Regions from separate parts of the Streptomyces sp. NPDC051286 genome, predicted to be linked through region 2. Evidence: riboswitches for the same ligand, from Rfam matches in the RefSeq annotation. Region 2 holds a riboswitch; each other region holds the start of a gene.

Region 1 (3,265 bases), on a different contig from region 2:
TCGCGCGGCGTGACAATCAGCACCTCGGATACGGGCACGGCATCCATTACTGCCTGGGAGCACCGCTTGCCCGACTGGAGGGACAGGCTGCCCTGGCCACGCTGTTGAGGCGCCTCCCGGACCTGCGGCTTGCGGTGGAACCTACCGATGTGCGGTGGCGTGGCGGACTCATCATGCGCGGACTGCGCACGCTTCCGGTGGAGTTCGGTCCCGGCCGGCGTTCCGATGAGGGTGACACTCTGTCAACCCTGTGACTTTCACGTGATCTGTGCTGCATCGACTTGTGACAAGCGTTCGAGTGCCGCTACGTTCACCGTTCGACTCACCAGTCACTTGTCAGTCACACGGAAGGCAATCCCATGGGCTCCGCGAACGGCAGGCACCGTCGCCCTCGCCAGGCACCCGCGATCGTCGTCGCCGCAGGCGTGACCGGTTCGGCCATCGCTATTCCCCTGCTCGGCGCGGCCGGTGCGCATGCCGCCGACGCCACGACCTGGGACCGGGTCGCGGAGTGCGAGAGCGGCGGCATGTGGAGCGCCGACCTCGGCAACGGTTTCTACGGCGGTCTTCAGTTCTCGCAGGATGCCTGGAAGTCGTACGGGGGTGAGGCATACGCTCCGCGCGCCGACCTCGCCAGCCGCTCGCAGCAGATAGCGGTCGCCGAGAAGGTCCTGGAGGACCAGGGGCCGAAGGCGTGGCCCAGCTGTGCGGCCATCTCCGAGCTCACGGAGGACGGGGTGCTGCCGGGGGTCGACCCGGGAGTCGTGCCGTCGGCCGAACAGGGGAAGAGCGGGAAGGCGTCCAAGGGGCCCTCCGCCAAGGCGTCGGCCAAGGCTTCCGACAAGGCTTCCGACAAGGCGTCCGCCACGCCTTCGGGCAAGGCGTCGCATAAGCCGTCGGCAGAGCCGTCAGCCACATCATCGTCCAAGAAGTCTGATTCGTCCAACTCGCCCCGAAAGTCCGGCTCGTCCGGCAACGAGGCGGGCGGCAAGCACCGCGGCGCACCGGCCTCCGAGGTGAGCCAGGACACGGGCAGGGGCGGCGGCCGGGACTCGGGCCGGCATGCTTCCCGCGGTAACAGTGAGGGGCGCGACACGCGCGCGGCGACGGCCGACCGCGATTACACCGTCCGGCCGGGCGACAACCTCTGGGCGATTGCTGACGCACAGAAGGTTCCCGGTGGATGGCCCGCTCTCTATGACGCGAACAAGGGTGCGGTTGGCGGCGACCCGGACCTCATCCTGCCTGGCCAGAGCCTCGATCTCGGCATGAAGTCGAAGTGAGAGCAGTCTGATAAACGGCTAAAAGCACCCCAAAAACCGGGGTAGTTCAGGGACCTATGTCCGCTTATGCGTAAGTGAGACATGGGTCTCTTTGCGTCAATTGGCGTGTCGCGTCTGTCGGGTCTGTCCGCGTCACCCCTCACCTGCGAAAACGCCGCGCAGTCGGATGCGGGTAAGGGCTGATTGTCCGTTATGACCATCTTTGAATGTCGAGGTTGCATACGTTTACGGTCGGAACCGCTCGCACCGCGGGCCCCGTCGACCGTCACGCCGAATCCTGCCGTCGGTCGAAGGGAACAGACGCGTAAAGCGCCGTAGGCAGGAGCGGGGGACCCAGGTAAGCCGCCGGGCCCGATGACCGAAAGGCCGTCAGGACCGGCTCGGGGTGAAGCCGCGTGCTAGGACACGCGACCGGGCAACTCACTTGGCCCGAACCCGACAGCTCACCTCGTAGGCGTCGGTGAGGAGAAGTTCCATGCTGCTGAACAGCAAGGGCAAGCACCGCCGCCCGTCCAAGGCCGTCCGCGTCGCCACGCTCGCCGGTGTCACCGGTGCCGCCATCGCCGCTCCCCTGATGGGTGCGACCAGCGCCTCCGCCGCCTCCGTCGCCACGTGGGACGCCGTCGCCCAGTGCGAGTCCGGTGGCAACTGGTCCATCAACACCGGCAACGGCTACTACGGCGGCCTGCAGTTCTCGCAGTCCAGCTGGGCCGCCGCCGGTGGTACGCAGTACGCCCCGCGTGCCGACCTCGCCACCAAGGCTCAGCAGATCGCCACCGCCGAGAAGCTCCTCGCCATGCAGGGCCCGGGCGCCTGGGGCTGTGCCCGCGCCGGTGGCCTCACCAACGACGGTGTCGACCCGGGTGTCGACACCGGCTCCACCGCGCAGCAGAGCGCCCCGGCGCAGGAGTCGAAGCAGGCCGTGTCGAAGCAGGCCGCGCCGAAGCCGGCCGAGCGCACCGAGGCTCCCGCCGCCTCCCGCGCGGACCGCGGCACCGCCCCCAAGAAGACCGTCACCACGCCGACCGGTGAGAAGGTCGCCAAGGGTGACGGCGAGTACACGGTGAAGTCCGGCGACTCGCTCAGCGAGATCGCCGCGCAGCACCAGGTGAAGGGCGGCTGGCAGCAGCTCTTCAAGCTGAACAAGGACATCGTCGAGGACGCCGACCTGATCTACCCGGGTCAGCAGCTCCACCTGACGAAGTAGGACGGGCTCCCCGTAGATACGGGCTCTCTCCTCCCCGAGCCCCCCGACCTGGCGCGGATTCCCCCGTACGCGCCGGGTCGGGGTTTTTGGTACTCACTGTTCAACTGTTGTCGTTACCGTCCAGTAGAAATCTGGACCTTTGCCCTGCTACGAGTGCCCTTGGGTCCTTTTTCGTCCCAGGGGGCGGGCGGTCGGCGGACCGAGGCGGCCCAGCCGGTTAGGCTCTTGTCGCAAGGCCAAAGCGACCCTGCACAACCAGCGTCATATCCCAGAAGGAGATGCCTCGTGCCGTCCATCGACGTCGTCGTAGCCCGGGAAATCCTCGACTCCCGCGGAAACCCCACGGTCGAGGTCGAGGTTGGCCTCGACGACGGCAGCACGGGCCGTGCTGCCGTGCCGTCCGGCGCCTCCACCGGTGCGTTCGAGGCCATTGAGCTTCGCGACGGTGACCCCAACCGCTACCAGGGCAAGGGCGTCGAGAAGGCCGTCCTCGCCGTGATCGAGCAGATCGGCCCGGAGCTCGTCGGCTACGACGCCACCGAGCAGCGGCTGATCGACCAGGCCATGTTCGACCTGGACGCCACCGAGAACAAGGGCTCGCTCGGCGCCAACGCCATCCTCGGTGTCTCGCTGGCCGTTGCGCACGCCGCGTCCGAGGCCTCGGACCTGCCGCTGTTCCGCTACCTCGGTGGCCCGAACGCGCACCTGCTGCCCGTCCCGATGATGAACATCCTCAACGGCGGGTCGCACGCCGACTCCAACGTGGACATCCAGG
Region 2 (3,265 bases):
CCAGCGGGGCGGGATGTGCGGACTGCTTGGCGGGCGACGGACCGGGATGGTGGATGCACCTGCGCCGCTGCGCGGCGTGCGGACACATCGGCTGCTGCGACTCCTCGCCCTCGCAGCACGGTACGAAGCACGCACGCGAGGCAGGACATCCGTTCCTGGCCAGCTTCGAACCGGGGGAGAACTGGCTCTGGAACATCGAGACCGAGGAATATTACGAGGGATTGGAGCTGCTCCCGCCCACCTCGCACCCGGTCGCCCAGCCGACCCCGGGTCCCCAGGGCAAGGTCCCCGCGGACTGGGAGCGGCAACTGCACTGAAGCCGCGCTCCTCATCCTCGGGCAGGCGTACGGGTCCTCAGGCACGGATCGGTGATGCCGCCGGGGCAGGCGAGACGGGCGATGTCCCAGCCGGCGCGCCCCGCGCCGGCCTGATAGGCGCTTTCGTAGAAGGCGAGTACGGCCCCACGTGGATCGCTCTCGGTGCGGGCCGCGTCATACGGCAGCACCGCCAGGTGGCTGCCGCCACGATCCACCCATTGCGCCGACACCGGAGTGAGGGGTTCCTCCGCCAGCCGCGCCGGTTCGGGAGCGGTGTACGAGTAGAACGCGGGCGCGGCGAACGTGTCGTCACCGAACCAGAAACCGAAGCTGATCACTTCCCGGGAGTAGGCCTCCCGGGTCACCGGGTCGATTTGCTTGGGCTGGTCGATCTGACGCTCCGAAAAGCGGGTGTGAGCGATATCGAAGGTGTGCCAGAAATGGTGCACCGGACTGACTTTCCCCGAAAACCGCGCGGCGAATTCCTCCAGTACCAGTGCTACTTGACTGAGGACCTGCCAATACCGGTTTGCCTGTTCGGGATCGTATGCCGCGTGCTCCGTGTCCTCGGCGAACGGACGGTCGGCGTCGGACAGATCGAATGGCTTGGGCAAGTTGATATCCACCTCGATGCCCAGCGCGTCCAGGGCGGCCATGACCGTCTTGTGGAAGGAAGCCACGGACTGGCCCGAAAGCGGGAACGAGACCGTCGTGCCGTCCAGTCTTGTGATGACGAGTCGATGGCCGACGAAGTCGAAGTCCACCGTGAAAATCGGGTTGCCGTCGATCTGCCCCATGGGGCGGGTGGTGATACCGCGGCCAGTGAGGTGAAACGGGACGTTCCACCAGTGATTGCGCCGGACACTGGCCGCGAGACGGATCTTTCCGATGATCTGCGCGAAGCGGTGGAGCGTCTCTTTGGTGTCACGCCATTCGGCGAGCGGCATGGGCGGGAACAGCTCCATCGCCATCACTTCTCTCATGCTGCCGGACGGTCCCGGCGGGCGGGCAGGGCGTTCTTCCGCACCATCATGGCCATGCCCAAGGTGTGCGGCACCTTGTGCGGCCGCCGTGGTGTCGTTCGCGTGAACCTGCACGCCTGGACGGTGGGCGGCCACTCGCGCGCCGCAGTCGGCGCAGACGGGTGACGCGCGGCTGCTCCTGGTCGTCTCCCCGGGGACGCCCTTCCCGACGAGTCGGAGGCGGGGTGTCCGTCCGGCAGCGCCAAAATCTCCTAAATGTCGCAATTTTGGCGATAAGGGGAAATCGCTCGCCGTTCTGGTGAACGTGCAACCCGTGCGGGCCTGAGCTTTTACGTACCGGGCAAATCGCCCTTTTCGGGCTGAGTGGTGAGAGTCACCTTCCGGACCCGCGGACGCATTGGCATGCCGCCCGGTTCCCTTCTGTGCCAAGAAAGTTGGCTTCGCGGACCGGGGTGGAATGTGAAAATTTCCGCGACTCGATCTTGTAAATGAATTGTGATCGAGAAATGGGGACTTGTTCGGGTCGGAGTTTCTCGCCTACGGTCACCGTCAATCCGGATGGAACGCCGAATCCTGCCGCCGTCCGGGAACCCGACCACTCACGTACGGCAGGAGCGGGGGACCCGCGCAAGCCGCCGATCCGGTATCCGGAACGGCTAGGGGTGAAGTCGTATTCCCATACGACGAGGCAACTCCAGCCTTAACCCGACAGCTCACCTCGTAGGCGACGGAGAGGAATACGCCATGCCCGCACAGGTTAACCACCGTCGTCGTAAGCCCAGTTCGCTGACTCGCGGATTCATCGCCGTGAGCACGGGCGGAGCCGTTCTCGCGCTTCCGATGATCGGGGCAACCGTTGCCTCGGCAGCGCCGGCGCAGCCTGCCACCGCCGCCGTCTCCAAGACAGTGGCGCCCGCTGCCGCCCCCGCCAAGCCGGCTGCCGTGCGGGCGGCTACGCCCACCATCTATTCCGTGATAGCCGGTGATTCCCTTTACAGGATCGCCCTGAGTCATTCCGTGAGCGGCGGTTGGCAGCAGCTGTACAAGGACAATCGAGCGGTCATCGGAGCCGACCCCGGCGTCATTCACGCGGGCCAGAAGCTCACCATCGGCGCCACCGCGACCACGGCGGTCGAGTCCACGACGGCCGCGAGCACCGCCGCTGCCGTCACCGCGAAGCCCGCGACGTACACGAACGACCTCGACGGCTGGATCAAGGAGTCGCTGGCCGTCATGGCCCAGCACGGCATCCCCGGCAGCTACAACGGCATCCACCGCAACATCATGCGCGAGTCCGCGGGCAACCCCCGGGCCATCAACAACTGGGACTCGAACGCCGCCAAGGGCACGCCGTCCAAGGGCCTCCTGCAGGTCATCGACCCCACGTTCCGGGCCTACCACGTGCCCGGTACGTCGATGGACCCCTACGACCCGGTCGCCAACATCACGGCCGCATGCAACTACGCCGCCGCCAAGTACGGCTCGATCGACAACGTGTTCGGGGCCTACTGACGCCCGGTTGCGTTGATTCAGGCATGACGGGTGGCGAAGGTCCGATGGGGCTTCGCCACCCGTTCCCGTCGGTGTCGCGCACGGGAGACTGTGCAGAAGTCGAGAAGTCAGCCCGCCTTGCTTCGCATCCTGCGGCGTCGCCGGAACGTCCGAATGCGCCCAGTATGAGGACGCTCCTCCGCCTTGCGATGCACCGCATCTGACGCCGTGCCCTGATCCACCAGGGATTACGGGTCGGCCCTTACGGCCTGGTGCACGATAGCGAGCGGGCTCCCGGCGTCATGCGACTCCGCTTCCGGCGTTGTCGTCAGTCGACGACTCCCCCATGGCCTTGAAGGCACGGGAGGGGCCCCCTTCGCGTCGCCTCCCTCTTCCGCCTTGGATTCGAAGCCGCATGACGCCGCTCGCTGATCCACTCGCTATCGTGCACCAGGCCGTTAGTGTGTGCGACCA
Region 3 (3,265 bases), on a different contig from region 2:
TCGTGTTCGACATCCTCACCCCGCCGCCGTTCACCGCCGTGCCGCTGTTCGTGGCGGCCCCGCTGGCCGCCGCACCGTTCTTCTCACGGGCCAGCACCGTCCGTATCGGCGTCGCCTCGCTGCTCTCGATCCTCATCCTGCGGATCGAGAGTGGCACGGTGCTGCAGGTCGTGCCGTCCCTCGAGGTCATCACCGTGCTCACCGCCTCGATCCTTGCCCTCTTCATCAACGGAGTCGTAGAGCGCGGCAATGAGCAGCTGGCTTCGGCGCGGGTCATCGCGGAGACCGCCATGCGGGCCGTGCTGCCGGAGCCGAACGACTGGATCGGCGGGCTGCGGGTCGCCGCGCGGTACGAGGCGGCACAGGCGGACGAGTTCGTCGGCGGCGACCTGTTCGCCGTGGTGGACACCCCGCACGGCGTGCGGCTGGTGGTCGGGGACGTGCGGGGCAAGGGGCTCGACGCGGTCGAGGCGGTGGCGGTGATCATTGGTGCGTTCCGGGAGGTCGCCGAGCACGAGGCTTCGCTGGAGGAGGTGGCGCATCGGCTGGAGCGGGCGCTGGCGCGGGAGGGGGAGCGACGCGGCGGGATCGATCCGGTCGAGGGGTTCGTCACCGCCGTGCTCGCCGAGATCCCGCACGGTGGTGCCGAGGTACGGATCGTCAACCGCGGCCACCCCGAGCCGCTGCTGCTCCACCCCGACGGAAGGGTGGAGGTGCTGGTGCCGAGCGTGCCCGCGCTGCCGCTCGGCATGGGGCTGGGGGTGTGGCCGGACCTGGCCGACGCCTGGGGTCTGGCCGCCGGGACGACGCTGCTCGTCTACACCGACGGTCTCTCCGAGGCGCGTGACAAGCATGGGGTGTTCTACGACCCGGCGGCCCGGCTGCGTGGGCGGATCTTCCCCGGGCCCGAAGAGCTGCTGTCCGCGCTGACCGATGACGTACGGCTGCACACGGGCGGCAAGTCCACCGACGACATGGCGCTGGTCGCGGTCGTACGGCCCGCGGAGGGGCAGCCGGAGCGGCGCAGGACCGTGAAGATCGTGAGGCGCGGGCAGGAATGAGGCGCGGCTGCGGTGAGCGCACGAGGGCGATGCAACCGTGCGTAATCGAGGAGTGCCGCTCTGCATAACGTTTGACGCAACGTCAGAAAGACAGTAGTGACTGAGGCCGGGTCAACTCGCCCGATTCCGACCGGTTGTGTCCAGTAAAGTCCAGGCCAAGATCGTGGACGATCAGTAGGAACAGCTTGGAATCAGGCCTGTGCGTCTATTAACGTTCGATAACGCAGCGCGGTCGTCCCAGCCGTCGTCAGTGGCGGCACCGTGCGCGAGCGCCGAATTCCGCAAGGGAACCGGGGAACCACCTCCATGGGGTGAATCGGACACCTGTGTCTCGTGAGAGGCAGAGGAATCCGTAGGAGACCTTCCTGCTCCGAACCCGTCAGCTAACCCGGTAGGCGAGAAGGAAGGAAAGGAGTGCGCCTCCGTGGCGTCCAACAAGCCTGCCCCCGAAGCCCCTTCCCGGTTCGGCTCCGACTTCACCACTGAGTACGCAGCCGCGACGGGCACCGAGTCCGGCACCGGGCTCACCGCCGAGTTCGGGACCGAAGGCCTCGGAGAGACCGACCGGGCCTGGGAGGAATGGAACCCCACCGAGGAGTCCGTCCGCCCCGTACGCGGCAGGCACCGCGTCGCCAAGCAGCGCAACGGGCTCGCCCGTAGCTCCACGGTTCTCGGCGTCGGCGTCATCGCGGCCGTCGGCGCGGGCGGCATGGCCACCGCGCAGAGCAAGCCGCCGGTCTCCATCTCTCTTCCCGATTCCCTCGCGGAAAAGCTCCCCGACGCCAACTCCCTCCCCGGCGTGGGCGCGCTGTTCTCCGAGGAGTCCGCCACCGACCAGGCCCAGACCGCCGCCGCACCGCTGACCAGCGCGGGCATCACCACCGCCGAGGCCGAGCAGGGCGCCACCGACGCCGGCGAGGCGCTCCGCGCCCGCATCCTCCAGCAGGCAGAGCAGCAGCAGAGCGCCGCCGACGCGGAGGCCAAGGCGGCCGAGGAGAAGGCCGCCGCGGAGAAGGCGGCAGCCGAGGCGAAGCAGAAGCAGGACGTCGCCGAGGCCAAGGCCGAGGCCGCGAAGAAGAAGGCGGAGGAAGAGGCGAAGGCGAAGGCCGAGGCCGAGCGGCTCGCCAAACTGGCCGCCGCCTATGCCATTCCCACTTCCTCGTACACGATCACCTCGACCTTCGGCGTAGCCGGTTCGATGTGGTCCTCCGGCTACCACACCGGTCTCGACTTCGCGGCGCCGACCGGCACCCCGATCAAGGCCGTCCACACCGGCACCATCAAGTCGGCGGGCTGGTCCGGCTCCTACGGCTACCGCACGGTCCTGGAGCTCGAGGACGGTACGGAGCTGTGGTTCTGTCACCAATCGTCGATCGACGTCAGCGCCGGCCAGAAGGTCACCACCGGTGACACCATCGGCCGCGTCGGTGCCACCGGAAATGTGACGGGTCCCCACCTCCACCTGGAGGTCCACACCCCGGGCGGCACGGGCATCGACCCGATGACCTGGCTGCGCGACAAGGGCCTCACGGTCTGACGCGATGAACGCGGGCCGGTCCCACCGGCCCGCCACCGATCCCCGGCAGTCCTGACGCTCACCCCCCGACGTCAGGGCTGCCGGTTCGTTTGGCCACGGCTTTCGCGTGCGCCATGCATGGAATAGCAGCACCGCCGGAATCTGCTGATCCGCTTATGGCCGCTCTCCGCAGACTGGGCTCTTCCGGCCTTCAGGTCTTCCCGCTCGCCCTCGGCGGCAACGTCTTCGGCTGGACCGCCGAGGAGACGCAGTCGTTCGCCGTCCTCAGGGCGACAGGTACGGGTTGTGGCCGCCGTACGGCTGGTACTGCTGCGGAACCGGCGCCGGGGCCATGTAGTGCGGGCGCAGACGGCCCGTTGCCTGCGCCGCGTACGCCAGGGCGGGGGCGGCCACGTCCCGGCGCTGCCAGAGATGGTGCAGCAGTTCCAGTTCACGTGCGGTGAAGTCCGGTTCCGCCGCCCCGCGGCCGGCCCGGCGGCGCAGGAACGCCAGGGACGTGGCGAACGACTCGTACTCGGTGACCGCCCGCGCCGCCGCCTTGCCGCGCGCCTTGGCCTCCGCCTTGGCGTGGCTCCGTACCTGAGCCGCGATCCGGCTGTGAGTGCCGTGGGCGGGGCCGTAGGCAGAGGCGTATCCGTAACCCGGGGCTCCGTACTCCGCTTGCGCG

The links. Region 2 has a riboswitch for cyclic di-AMP ahead of ACIBB8_RS21435 (transglycosylase SLT domain-containing protein). Riboswitches for the same ligand answer to the same signal wherever they lie in the genome.
Region 1: it holds a riboswitch for cyclic di-AMP, as region 2 does, so the genes downstream of both, ACIBB8_RS17775 (transglycosylase family protein) here and ACIBB8_RS21435 (transglycosylase SLT domain-containing protein) in region 2, are expected to answer to the same signal.
Region 3: it holds a riboswitch for cyclic di-AMP, as region 2 does, so the genes downstream of both, ACIBB8_RS24820 (M23 family metallopeptidase) here and ACIBB8_RS21435 (transglycosylase SLT domain-containing protein) in region 2, are expected to answer to the same signal.

The regions. Positions count from the first base shown of each region.
Region 1 covers NZ_JBITER010000015.1:140,095-143,359, forward strand. The annotation lists gene ACIBB8_RS17765 (cytochrome P450) at 1-254, shown strand, start outside; gene ACIBB8_RS17770 (transglycosylase family protein) at 360-1,283, shown strand; cyclic di-AMP (ydaO/yuaA leader) riboswitch at 1,584-1,755, shown strand; gene ACIBB8_RS17775 (transglycosylase family protein) at 1,759-2,490, shown strand; gene eno (phosphopyruvate hydratase) at 2,776-3,265, shown strand, end outside.
Region 2 covers NZ_JBITER010000020.1:133,258-136,522, reverse strand. The annotation lists gene ACIBB8_RS21445 (UBP-type zinc finger domain-containing protein) at 1-317, shown strand, start outside; gene ACIBB8_RS21440 (DUF5996 family protein) at 329-1,282, opposite strand; cyclic di-AMP (ydaO/yuaA leader) riboswitch at 1,855-2,040, shown strand; gene ACIBB8_RS21435 (transglycosylase SLT domain-containing protein) at 2,045-2,812, shown strand.
Region 3 covers NZ_JBITER010000026.1:82,057-85,321, forward strand. The annotation lists gene ACIBB8_RS24815 (PP2C family protein-serine/threonine phosphatase) at 1-1,061, shown strand, start outside; cyclic di-AMP (ydaO/yuaA leader) riboswitch at 1,322-1,474, shown strand; gene ACIBB8_RS24820 (M23 family metallopeptidase) at 1,486-2,598, shown strand; partial or broken gene ACIBB8_RS24825 (aldo/keto reductase) at 2,754-2,871, shown strand; gene ACIBB8_RS24830 (PrsW family intramembrane metalloprotease) at 2,863-3,265, opposite strand, start outside.